Regions from separate parts of the Janthinobacterium sp. Ant5-2-1 genome, predicted to be linked through region 4. Evidence: predicted binding sites of a transcription regulator. Region 4 holds the regulator's gene; each other region holds the start of a gene.
The links. The regulator FNR, encoded in region 4, switches genes on or off when oxygen is low (the NO sensors DNR and NnrR bind a similar motif). The targets are predictions, from matches to a motif close to TTGATNNNNATCAA.

Region 1 (3,104 bases), on a different contig from region 4:
TTACATGGCCGCCTCGCTGTCGATCGAAAACGATGCCAGCGAGCTGTTCGACAATCTAGCCCGCAATACCCAGAAAAACATCGAATCGCGCGTCAAATCGTATGCCAACCTGCTGCGCGGCACGGCCAGCCTGTTCCACGCCAACGACCACGTGAGCCGCGAGCAATTCCACCGCTACGTGAAAAACATCGCCCTGCAACAGAACTACCCGGGGGTGATGAACCTCAATTACAGCCAGGAACTCGACGAGTCGCAGCGCGCCGCCTTCGAAGCGGCCATGCAGCGCGACTATCCGCCGGGGCGCGACGGCTATCCAGCGTTTGCCATCCATCCGCCCGCCCCGCGCGAGCGCTACTCCGTGCTGGTGTACATCGAGCCGATTGCCAGCGCCCCGGAAAAATATGGCTATGACATCGCTTCGCGCCCCCTGATCGCCGAAGCGCTGGCGCTGTCGCGCGATTCCGGCCACATCAGCAATTCCGGCGTGCCCGTGCCGATGGAAGGCCGTCCCCAATTAACGGGCATGGCCATGCGCCTGCCCGTGTACCGCTACGGCATGCCGGTCGATACGGTGGAGCAGCGGCGCGCGGCGTACCAGGGGTCCGTCGGCATCGGCTACGACCTGGTGACGATGATGCGCAGCGCGCTGGCCGACATGCCGGTGCGCAACGTCCGCCTGACCCTGTTCGATATCGGCCCGCAGGCGCGCGCCCCGCTAGACTTACCGCACGACATGCGCCCCATCTTCGACAGCACGACGGCGGGCATGCATGCGCCATGGTGGCTGCCCGGCAATTCCGGCCGCTACCTGAGCAGCACGATGCTGATCGAACACAACAGCCGCGTGTGGCAAGCGCTGTTCAGCGTGCGCAAGAGCGACCTGTATACGCGCTTCGACGCCTTTTTGCCATGGCTGGCCCTGCTGATCGGCTTTGCCAGCACCATGCTGCTGTATATGCTGTTCCACACCCTGGCGTCGTCGCGCCGGCGCGCCATCCAGATGGCCAACGGCATGACGGAGGAATTGCGCGCCAGCCAGATCCGTCTGCAGCTGTCGCACCAGAAACTGCGCCGCCTGGCGGCCCATGCGGACCAGATCAAGGAAGAAGAGCGCAAGCGCATCGCGCGCGAAATCCACGACGACCTGGGACAGAACCTGCTGGTCTTGCGCATCGACGCCGACATGCTGGCCTCGCGCACGCATCGCCGCCACCCGCGCCTGAACGCCCGCGCCCGCTCGACCCTGGAGCAGATCGACGCCACCATCAAGAGCGTGCGGCAGATCATCAACGACTTGCGCCCTACCGTACTGGACCTGGGCGTGAATGCGGCCGTCGAATGGCAGGTGGCGCAATTTCGCCAGCGCACGGGCATCGCCTGCGAAGTGAGCGAAAGCCATGACGACATTTGCCTCAGCGATCAATGCGCGACGGCCCTGTTTCGCATCCTGCAAGAGTCGCTCAGCAATATTTCCCAGCATGCGAATGCCAGCCGCGTGCAAGTCAAGCTGGAAAAGTGCCGCGATACGGTGTCGATGAGCATCAGCGACAACGGCGTGGGCGCGGCCATCGACGGGCGCAACAAGCTGGGCTCGTTTGGCCTGGTGGGCATCGAGGAGCGCATAAAATTGCTGGGCGGCACTTTTTACATCGAAAGCAGCCCCGGCGCCGGCATGAGCGTGCACGTCAGCGTACCGCTGGGCGCGGACGCCACCGCGTTTCCCTACCAGGAAGAAAGCCGGGTCAGCAGCTGACGGGCGTACGCACGCATGAAGCAAGCTCAGCTTGCATATTTCGTAATTAGATGCAATATTGATGTAGAACAATTCAGCGCCCGCCCGCCATGGGCCAGGCATTCCTCGACCACTTGCCAGGAGTACGCACCCGCCGCTTTCCCTTGTTTCACCGTATTTCCCACAACGCTCTTTACCAAAGGACATTCATGGATACGAACGACAGTTTCAAGGCAATTGCCGATTTGAATTTGGACGCGATCAAGGTCAAGCTGATGCACCGCGAGTCAGGCGAGGGATGGAGCCTGGAGAAGGCGAATGCGGTGGAATTCGAATACCGCCGCTTCCTGATCCTGATGAAACAGTTTCCGGAAGAAGAAACGGCGCCGCTGATGGACGTCGATACCTTCTGGCACTACCACATCCTCGACACCCTGAAATATGCGGCCGATTGCGAACAGGTGTTCGGCTACTTCCTCCATCACTTCCCGTACATCGGCTTGCGCGGCGAAGACGACGAAGCGGCGCACCATCGCGTGGGCGAGCGCATGAAGCAGCTGTATGAACAAACGTTCGGGGAAGATTATATTCGCGCAGAAACGGCGTATTCGGGGCGCGCCGTACAGGCGGCGTATTCGGGACGGGCTGTGCAGGCTGCGTATTCAGGACGGGCTGTGCAAACAGCATTTTCCAGTGCGGCGGTACAGGCAACGGCCTACTCGGGCCGGGCCGTGCAAACGGCGTTTTCCAGCGCGGCGGTGCAGGCGACGGCGTATTCGGGCCGCGCGACCGGGGCTGCCAGCACCGCATTTTCCAGCGTGCCTGCCTCACTGGCTGCAGCGGTGGTCAAGTCGTCTTCGACTGGCCTGGAAATGGGGCGTTTCTATATCGATCGTCCGGTACTGAACCGCGAGCCGCAATAGAAAAGCGGAAAACGGATGTGGCTGCCGCACGCGGCAAGCCTGACTTACCCAGACGGCACCTCTCAGTTTGCCGTCTGTCAGGCGCTCTTAGGCAGCCATCAACTCGCGCAGTTCACGAATGCTGAAATCGCTGATTTCATGCATGCGGATGAGGATCGTGGCGCCGATCGGCAAGGTGTTGTGACGAATCTTGCTGATAACAGGTGGCGCCACTTCCAGAGCTCGCGACAAGGCGGCATCGTTTTTCAGCTGCAGCTTGTCGATGATCGCATCAAGGACGCGATTCGGGTTGTAGGTAGGCAAAGAGGTAATTTGTTTGAGAGACATGATCAAAAATCCGTACTTGTTGTATTAGAGCGAAAAGAAACCGAATGTCTCTTTCACAATAATTCAGGGTAAACACACTAAAAAGCGCCATCACTTATGCGGCTTTTACGCCGCAAACAATA
Region 2 (3,104 bases), on a different contig from region 4:
GAATCTGCTCGCGCAAATCGTCCGGGCAGACCCAGTCGAAGGTGAGGTTGGTGAACGGCGTCTGCGTGCCCCAGCGCGATGGCACGTTGAGGTTGAAGATCAGCTCCTGCATGTACTGGCGCACGTCCTCGTAGCGCAGGCTGTCCTTGCGGATGTAGGGCGCCATATAGGTGTCGAAGGAACTGAACGCCTGCGCGCCGGCCCACTCGTTTTGCAAAGTACCGAGGAAATTGACGATCTGGCCGATGGCGCTCGACATGTGTTTCGGCGGGCCCGATTCGATCTTGCCCGGTACGCCATTCAAGCCTTCGTGCAGCAAGGTGCGCAGCGACCAGCCGGCGCAATAGCCGGCCAGCATGTCGAGGTCGTGGATGTGCAGCGCCGCTTCGCGGTGCGCCGCGCCCACTTCCGGCGGATACACCTGGTCCAGCCAGTAATTGGCGATGACCTTGCCCGACACATTGAGTATCAGGCCCCCCAGCGAGTAGCCCTGGTTGGCGTTGGCGTTGACACGCCAGTCGCGCCGGTCCAGGTATTCATTGATGGACGCGGCGACATCGACCTGGCCGCGTGATGGAAGAACTGCATTCGTCGTCATGAAACCTCCAATAAACACAACATGCGGTGTTTTTATGGAGATTAATCACTAAATATAGTGGCGTCAAAGGGCGCGTGCAGTTGCGTGGCGAATCCTTGATGCAGGTGAAAAAAGCGTCCCCGTTTACTTTTTCGCGCGGCCCTGGCGCAGGAGGAAGCCGCTCAGGCCAAGGTAAGCGGCGCCGCAGACGGCGATGCTGACGACGGAGGCGGGCAGCACGTGCGCCCAGATTTCCCGCGCCGAGAAGGTGCTCCAGCTGGCCACGCGCGCGTCGAACGTCACGTAGTTCGCCAGCAGCCAGTAGACGGCCAGCAGGCCTGTGCAGATGGCGGCCTGGCGCAGCACGGGCATGGCGCGGCGCGCGAAGACGGCTTGCAGGAACAGCAGCAGCACGCCGGCCCAGACGCCCAGCGCCTCGGGCGACAGCACGGAGAGCGCCTCGGCGTCGTAGCCTTGCGCGGGGGCGGCCCACTGCACTTGCAGCACGGTGAGGAACAGGGTGAGCAAAAAAATCAGCAGCGGTTTGCGGGGCATGGCGGCAATCGGTGAGGGAGAAAAGTGGGGCATTTTACAGCCAGGTCAAGCAAGTTGAACGCGCGCCAGCCATGCATGCATTCCTTCACCTGCGTCAAGGACTGGGCGGTATGGGCGGGGCTATAGTCTGCACCCTGAGCCGCTACAGGACTGTGAACACCATGATGCTTGAATCAACCACCGCCACCCGCGTGGCCGGACCGCTGGAACTGGTCTGCCCCGCCGGCAGCCTGCCTGCCTTGAAGGCGGCCATCGACAACGGCGCCGACACCGTCTACCTGGGTTTTCGCGACGCCACCAATGCGCGCAATTTCGCCGGCCTCAATTTCGACGAGAAGGCCATCGCCGAGGGCGTGCGCTACGCCCATCAATACGGACGCAAGGTGCTGCTGGCGCTGAATACCTATCCGCAGCCGCACAACTGGGCCGTGTGGCGCAGCGCCATCGACCGCGCCGCGCAGGCCGGCATCGACGCCATGATCGTGGCCGATCCGGGCCTGATGGCCTACGCGGCCCAGCACCACCCGCAACTGCGTTTGCACCTGTCCGTGCAGGGCTCGGCCACCAACTACGAAGCGATCAATTTTTACCATGAGCACTTCGGCATCGCCCGCGCCGTGCTGCCGCGCGTGCTGTCGATGGCGCAGGTCGAGCAACTGATCGCCAAGACGGAAGTCGAGATCGAGGTCTTCGGCTTCGGCAGCCTGTGCGTGATGGTCGAAGGGCGCTGCGCGCTGTCGTCGTATGCGACGGGCGAGGCGCCGAACACCCACGGCGTGTGCTCGCCGGCGAAATCCGTGCGCTGGCTGGAAACGCCGAACGGTCTCGAATCGCGCCTGAACGGCGTGCTGATCGACCGCTACGCACCGGGCGAAAACGCCAGCTATCCCACCCTGTGCAAGGGACGTTTCGAAGTCAACGACGAAGAGTATTACGCCATCGAGGAGCCGGCCAGCCTGAACACGCTGGCGCTGCTGCCGCAGCTGATCGCCATGGGCGTGCGCGCCGTGAAGATCGAAGGACGCCAGCGCAGCCCCGCCTACGTGGCGCAGGTGACGCGCGTGTGGCGCGAAGCGATCGACGCCTGCCGCGACGGCAATGCGCGCTACGCCGTCAAGCCGGCCTGGATGGCGTCCATGGACAAGCTGGCCGAAGGCCAGCAGCACACCTTGGGTGCCTACCATAGATCTTGGAAATAAAGGATGAACATGCTGAAGCTTTCTTTGGGGCCCTTGCTCTACTACTGGCCGCGCGCCACCGTTTTCGAGTTTTACCAGCAGATCGCCACCACGGCCGTCGATATCGTCTACCTGGGCGAAACTGTCTGCTCGCGCCGGCATGAAGTACGCCTGGCCGACTGGCTCGATATCGCCGACATGCTGGCCGCCGCCGGCAAGGAAGTGGTGCTGTCGACGCAGGCGCTGATCGAGGCGGGCGCGGAACTGGCGACCCTGCGCCGCATCACGGGCAATGGCCGCTACGGCATCGAGGCCAACGACATGGGCGCCGTGCACTGCATGGAAAAGGGCACGCCCTTCGTCGCCGGTCCCCATCTGAACCTGTTCAATGGTCCCAGCCTGCAATTGCTGGCGCGTCTGGGTGCGCGGCGCTGGGTGATGCCGCTGGAAATGGGACAGACGGCGCTGGCCGAGATGCAGCGCCAGAAACCGGAAGGGCTGGAGACGGAAGTTTTTGCCTACGGCCGCATGCCGCTGGCGTTTTCCGCGCGCTGCTTCACGGCGCGCAACCGCAACCTGCCGAAGGACGATTGCGGCTACAGCTGCCTGGAAGAACCGGACGGCCTGCTGCTGCGCACGCGCGACGAAGTGCCGTTCCTTGTGCTCAACGGCACGCAGACGCAGTCGGCCCTCGTTTACAACCTGGTGCGCGAGCTCGACGCCATGCGCGATATGGGCGTATCCGTGGCGCGCATCAGCCCGCAAGCCATGCATACGGAACAAGTCATCGCCAT
Region 3 (3,104 bases), on a different contig from region 4:
CCAGCCACGTCGCTTCCGCATCGAATTTCGCATAAAACGGCCGGCGCACCCAGTCCGGGTTGCGCGCCTGCAAAAATTGCAGGGCAAACAGCTTTTCACCATGGATGGTGACGATGCCGTCGATGACGACCTTGCCGGGGAAGGCGCTCATGGAAGGCCCACGCACCGTGCGCGACAGGCCGGACACCATCTGGTAAGCGGCCTGGAAAATCTCGTGCGCCTTTGCCAAAGGCAACTCGAAATAGCCGCGCGGACCCGTGTCCCGTTCGACGAACATGTAATACGGAATCGCCCCCAAGCGCGTGCCCGTCTGCCACAGCTCGGCCCAACTCGCCGGATCTTCATTGATGTGGCGGATCAGCGGCCCCTGCATGCGCAAGGTGGCGCCCGTGGAGACGATGCGTTTCACAGCTTGCTGGGCGATGTCCTGGCGCAACTCGACGGCATGGCTGTAATGGCCCATCACGGCCAGGTTCTTGCCCGCCTTGACGATGCGCTCGAACAGGCGCATCAAGTCATCCGCATCGCGGTCGGAAACAAAGCGCTGCGGCCAGTACGCCACTGCCTTGGTGCCGATGCGAATGTTCTGGATGTGTTCCAGGCCCGGCGCCAGCAGCGGCTCCAGGTAGGCGGCCAGTTGCCGCGTGTTCATGATCATCGGGTCGCCGCCCGTGATCAGCACGTCCGTCACATCCGGATGCAGTTTCAGATAGGCTGCCAGCTCATGCGACTCGCGCGCATCGAACTTCATGTCGTCCATGCCGACGAACTGGGGCCAGCGGAAACAGAAAGTGCAATACGCGTGGCAGGTCTGGCCCGCGCTGGGGAAGAACAGCACCGTTTGCGCATATTTATGCTGCAAGCCGCGCACGGGCGCATCGTTGACTCGCGGCACGTTATGCGTCATCTGGCCGGCAGGATGGGGATTCATGCCCAAGCGCAAGCCATGCACATAGGCGTCGATGGCCGCCTTGTCCTGCTTGACCAGCACCAGGTCGCGCAAGTGCGCGTACTGCTCGGGCGGCAGCATGTCGCGGTGGGGAAAGACGAGGCGGTAGATGGGATCGTCAGGGATATTGTTCCAGTCGATCAGCTGATCGAGCACATATTCATTGGTGCGAAACGGCAAGACGTGCGACACCACCTGCACGGCTTCGCGCTGCTCTTCCGGCAGCCATTCCCACTGCCGCGCCTGCTGAATGGTTTGCCGTGTGTACGGCTTGAACTTGGGTGAAAACGGCTCGGTAATGAGTGCGGACACGATCGGCTCCTTGCCTGTAAATAGCGATAACTTTCATGAAATTGGCCCCATATCGGCCAATCCCAGCCTTTTTCTCCCGCATGCGAGACCACCTCGGCATGCTGTGAAAGTCATCATAGTTCTTGCCGTGCAGAACCAAATTGCTGCATATCAACAAGCCGTCGATACGTTGCAAGCTGCCTACAAGCAACACTTTAGTTTGTTCCATCGCAATCTGAGGCGGACTTCGGCGACGTAAATTACGACTTGGTAACACATCCCTCGATATCACAAGGAGCTTTCATGAAACGCTTATTCACGGGTAGCCTGCTGTGCTTGGCATTTGCCGGCGGCAGCGTCAGCGCCGCGGTCGAACCAACGGAAAAGGACGCCATCGCCATGGCCGAACGGGGCGCTGCCTTCATGAAGGCGCATGGCAAGGAAGAAATGATGAAGAAAATCACGGCGAAAGACCCCGACTTCGTGCAGGGTTCGCTGTATGTCGACATGCGCGACATCAAGACGGGCATCGTGCTGGCCCACCCCATCAATCCTTCCATCGTGGGCAAGGATCTGACGGACGTACCCGATGCGAATGGCAAGAAATATCGCCGTGAAATCATCGAACTGGCGCAAAAGCAAGGCAAGGGCTGGGTCGACTACCAGTATAAGAATCCCACCAGCGGCAAGATCGAGCCGAAGACCACCTACATCCTGCGCGTCAACGATGTGGTGTTGGAAGCGGGCATCTACAAAAAATAAGACAGGGGCGGCGCGCACGCACACCACGCGCCGCCTGCGGTTGGAACAGCCATAGCCAGGAGTCAAGTATGCTCAATCAATTACGCATCGGACCAAAATTATTGCTGGCGCCCACCCTGGTCTTGCTGCTGCTGATACTCAGCTCGAGCGGCGCCTGGTATGGCATGGTGCGGCAAAATGCCTCGCTGGAAAACATGGTGCGGGTACGCATCACGCATTTGAAGGCGGCTGCCGACGTACTAGGCGAGGCCAGGCAGGTGCACGGCAATATGTACCAATTGCTGTCGTGGACGAATGGCAGCTTCGCCAAGGCCCGCCTCGATACGCTGGAGCAACAGATCAAGGCGCGCCATGCGACCATCGGCACTCAGCTGGCCACGCTGCGTACCACGGCCACGGGCGCCGAGCGCACCCTCGTCGATGCGGCCATCACGGCCCTGGCCGGCTATCGCAAGGCCGTGCTGGAAACCATGGAAATGGCGCAGATGGACCAGTCGATCGCCACCAATTCCATGCTCAAGGCGGAAACCCAATTCGTCCAGTTCAATACGCAGCTGACGCAGCTGTCTGCCCTGGAAACAACCCTCAGCAACGAAGCCCATGCGACGGCCAGCGCCGAGTTTCGCAGCCTCGGCTGGAGCTTGCTGCTGACGGTGCTGCTATCGATTCTCGTTTCCATCGTCGTGACCATGCTGGTACGCCGCGCCATGCTGGCGGAGATCCGCGGCATCGCCGACGCCGTGCAAGACCTGGCGGCGGGCAAGCTGACAGCCGGCGCGCCCAAGCAGGGCAATGACGAAATCGCCGCCACCTCGCGCGTGCTGGACCAGACCATCGCCCACCTGAACCAGACCTTGCGCACCATCATGGACGCCGTGCAATCGATCGACACGGCCTCGCGGGAAATTGCCACCGGTAATCTGGATTTGTCGGCGCGCACGGAAATGCAGGCCAGTTCGCTGGAAGAAACGTCGAGCGCCATGGAAGCGCTGACGCAAGCCGTCAATGACAATGCCGACAACGCCCAGCTGGCTTGCGAGCTGGCGGGGCAAGCCTCCACCCTGGCCGTGCAAGGGGGCATGTCGATGCAGCAGGCGGTAAC
Region 4 (3,104 bases):
CGTTCGCTCATCAGGCCGTTGAACGCTTCCGTCAGTTCGCCGATCTCGTCGCGCTGCTGCACCGGCACGGGGGTGAAACGGCTGCCGCTGGTGCGCAGGGCCAGCAGGGTGTCGCGCAGGCGCACCAGTGGCGACAGCAGGCGCACGGTGACCCAGCCCAGCACGGCTGCGGCCAGCAGCGAAGCGAGGATGCTCCACAGCACCAGCCGGTACAGCACGCCATCGAACGGCTCGAAGGCGTCAGCCACGGGCAGCGAGGTGGCCAGCAGCCAGTTCACCGATTTCAGGCGCTTGAAGCTGTTGACGGCCGTGATGCCGCGGCTGTTGGTGCTGACCATGCTGCCTTCGCCATCTTCCTTCAGCAACTGGGTGGTCGTCAGGTTGGCGTTCGGCTGACGCGGCTGCAGCAAGCGGCTGGTATCGGGGTGCAGCACGTAGCGCGGCACGGCGCCGCGCGTGAGGATGAAGTAATAGCCGCTCTTGCCGATCTTTTCCGAGCGCAGGCGCCCCAGCAGGTTGTCCTTGTACAGGCGCAGCACGCCGATCACCACGCCGGCCACCTGGCCATCGGCGGCCAGCACGGGCGCCACCATCTGCACGATGGGCATGCCGCTCGATTTGCCGAGCATCGGTTCGGTGATCATGGGCTGGCGCGTGCGCAGGACGGTTTGGAAATACTCGCGTTCGGCAACGTTGATGCCGGCGCGTCCCGCCACTTCCGGCATGTCGGCCACGACGGCGCCCTGCGCGTCGAGCACCAGCACGTCGTCGAACAGCACCAGCATCGAGCGGCGCGAATAGTATTCGCGCAACTGGGCGGGCTGGGCGATCAATTCCGGCGGCTGCTGCCTGGCCGTCAGGGTGACGATCTGCAGCAGCATGCCCAGCTTGTCGTCGAGCTCGGCAGCAGTGCGGCTGATCAGGGATGACTGCTGGCTCAGCAGTACTCGCGTGAAGTCGTCGCGCATGTGCTGCACCTGGATCATGGTGACCAGCGCGATCATGGCGATCGAGGTCAGGCTGGTGGCCAGCGCGACTTTTGCTTTGATGCCGAGAGGCTTCATGATTTCCTTTTCAGTACCGGGCGGCACAGGCGGCAGATAATGCTGTCAGGAATTTTCCTATCAATACCCCAGCTTGGCAAGCGCCGCCGCGCAAATGGCCCTTCCCGCATGGGCTTTTGACGATGTTGCCATATAATTAAAGGCTGGACGTCGTTTATTCGCCGAAATTGCGGTGAAATTGGCACACGGCAACCCTTATGCAGTAAACTTGTTGTTGCATTTTCTAAAAGGTACTGACATGACTGAAGCGCTCCTCACTCCAACCTTGCCCACAGTGAACGTGGAAGCGTTGCGTGCGCGATGCTCGACCTGCAGCATGCATCAATTGTGCCTGCCGATGGGCCTCGATATGGGCGACATGGACAGGCTGGACCAGATCATCGGCCGCCGCCGCAAGGTCGTGCGCGGCGCCTCGCTGTTCCGCATCGGCGACTCGTTCCAGAACCTGTACGCGATCCGTCTGGGGCACTTCAAGACGTACCAGATCAATCCCGGTGGCGAAGAGCAGGTGACGGGTTTCCAGATGGCCGGCGAACTGCTGGGCATGGACGCCATCAGCGCCGACCGCCACCACTGTAATGCGGTGGCGCTGGAAGACAGCGAAGTGTGTGAAATCCCGTTTTCCAGCCTGGAACAATTGCTGGGCAATATGCCGACCCTGCTGCGTCATTTTCACCGCATGATGAGCCAGGAAATCACGCGCGAGCAAAGCGTGATGCTGTTGCTGGGCAATATGCAGGCGACGCAGCGCTTTGCCGCCTTCATCGTCAACCTGGCGTCGCGCTATGAAGCGCGCGGCTATTCGGGCAGCAATTTCCAGTTGCGCATGTCGCGCGAGGAAATCGGCAACTACCTGGGCCTGACCATCGAAAGCGTCAGCCGTTTATTGTCCAAATTCAAGAAGGAGGGCTGGCTGCGCGTCTCGAACCGCGAGATCGAGATCTTGCAGCCGGCCAAGTTAAAAGCCATTACGGCAGGCACGGACGTCTGTAAATAAGGCTTACAGTTCTTCGTCGGCATGCAGCGCGATGCTGCGTTGCACGGGCCAGGTCCAGATGCCGGACAGGCGCCACTCGCGCTTGTCGTTTTCCACCAGCACTTGCCAGCGGCTGCGCTCGAGCATCGGCAGCGCGACCGAGAAATTGCCGGCCGCATCGGGTTGCACCAGCAGCTTGATATCTTTTTCCGGCAAGGTCGCATGCGCCAGGTGCAGCTGCAAAGGAGCCTGATAGGCCTTGCCGAAGCTGTGCACGGAACCGGTCAGGCGCGCTGACGCCACGTCGTATGCCAGGCTCGTATCCATGGCCAGGTCGCTGGCGATCGTGTCGCGCTTCAAATCCTGGTTGATGGCCTTGCCCTGCTTGTAATAATCGCCCACCACCAGCGCGTCGGGCTGCGTAAACGCGATATAGCCCATGAAGCTGCCGACGACCACGGACAGGCCGGGACCGATCATCAGCAGCCATGGCCAGCGATGCTTGTACCACGGTGCAACGCGAGGCTGCAGTTTCAGACTGTCGGACATGGTATTTCTCCTTTTAAACGGCCAGTCCCCGTGCGGGGACCGACCTTCCTGCATTAACGCGGCACGATGAAGACCGCGCTTTCACGCACATGCAGCGACGGGTCGTCCAGCGATTGCAATTCGATCGCAATCTTGTTCGAGCCCTTTTCGCCCACGCCGTGCGGCACGCGCAGGCGGATCGGCCAGCCCAGCGTTTCCGTCGGTTGCAAGGTCACTTCTTCGCGCGTCAGCAAGGTCAGGCCCGGCAAGCCGGTAGCGCTGATCTTGAAATGCTGGCTTTGCTCGGACGTGTTCATGATCTGCAGGCGGTAGACGTTTTCGATCATGCCGTCTTCCACTTCGCGCCCCATCGAACCGCGGTCGCGGATCACGTCCATTTTCAGGGGCGTGCGCAGGGCCAGCGAGGTACATACGGCGATGATGATCAGGGCCAGGATGGAAGTGTAGATCAGGACGCGCGGACGCATGGCGCGCTGGCGTATCTGCTTCGAATTGAAGTTGTTTTCCATCGCATG

Region 1: the regulator FNR is predicted to act here: its motif matches at 1,812-1,825, upstream of ASN89_RS20830 (glycine-rich domain-containing protein).
Region 2: the regulator FNR is predicted to act here: its motif matches at 1,217-1,230, upstream of ubiU (ubiquinone anaerobic biosynthesis protein UbiU).
Region 3: the regulator FNR is predicted to act here: its motif matches at 1,402-1,415, upstream of ASN89_RS02960 (KamA family radical SAM protein).

The regions. Positions count from the first base shown of each region.
Region 1 covers NZ_LNCE01000066.1:21,234-24,337, forward strand. Annotated here, with positions in the region: gene ASN89_RS20825 (CHASE domain-containing protein) at 1-1,753, shown strand, start outside; gene ASN89_RS20830 (glycine-rich domain-containing protein) at 1,942-2,655, shown strand; gene ASN89_RS20835 (hypothetical protein) at 2,743-2,982, opposite strand.
Region 2 covers NZ_LNCE01000004.1:77,949-81,052, forward strand. Annotated here, with positions in the region: gene ASN89_RS00525 (ribonucleoside triphosphate reductase) at 1-598, opposite strand, end outside; gene ASN89_RS00530 (hypothetical protein) at 722-1,132, opposite strand; gene ubiU (ubiquinone anaerobic biosynthesis protein UbiU) at 1,294-2,331, shown strand; gene ubiV (ubiquinone anaerobic biosynthesis protein UbiV) at 2,341-3,104, shown strand, end outside.
Region 3 covers NZ_LNCE01000010.1:47,915-51,018, reverse strand. Annotated here, with positions in the region: gene ASN89_RS02960 (KamA family radical SAM protein) at 1-1,261, opposite strand, end outside; gene ASN89_RS02955 (cache domain-containing protein) at 1,544-2,002, shown strand; gene ASN89_RS02950 (methyl-accepting chemotaxis protein) at 2,071-3,104, shown strand, end outside.
Region 4 covers NZ_LNCE01000049.1:29,533-32,636, reverse strand. Annotated here, with positions in the region: gene ASN89_RS16740 (response regulator) at 1-1,064, opposite strand, end outside; gene fnr (fumarate/nitrate reduction transcriptional regulator Fnr) at 1,303-2,061, shown strand; gene ASN89_RS16730 (FixH family protein) at 2,065-2,589, opposite strand; gene ccoG (cytochrome c oxidase accessory protein CcoG) at 2,643-3,104, opposite strand, start outside.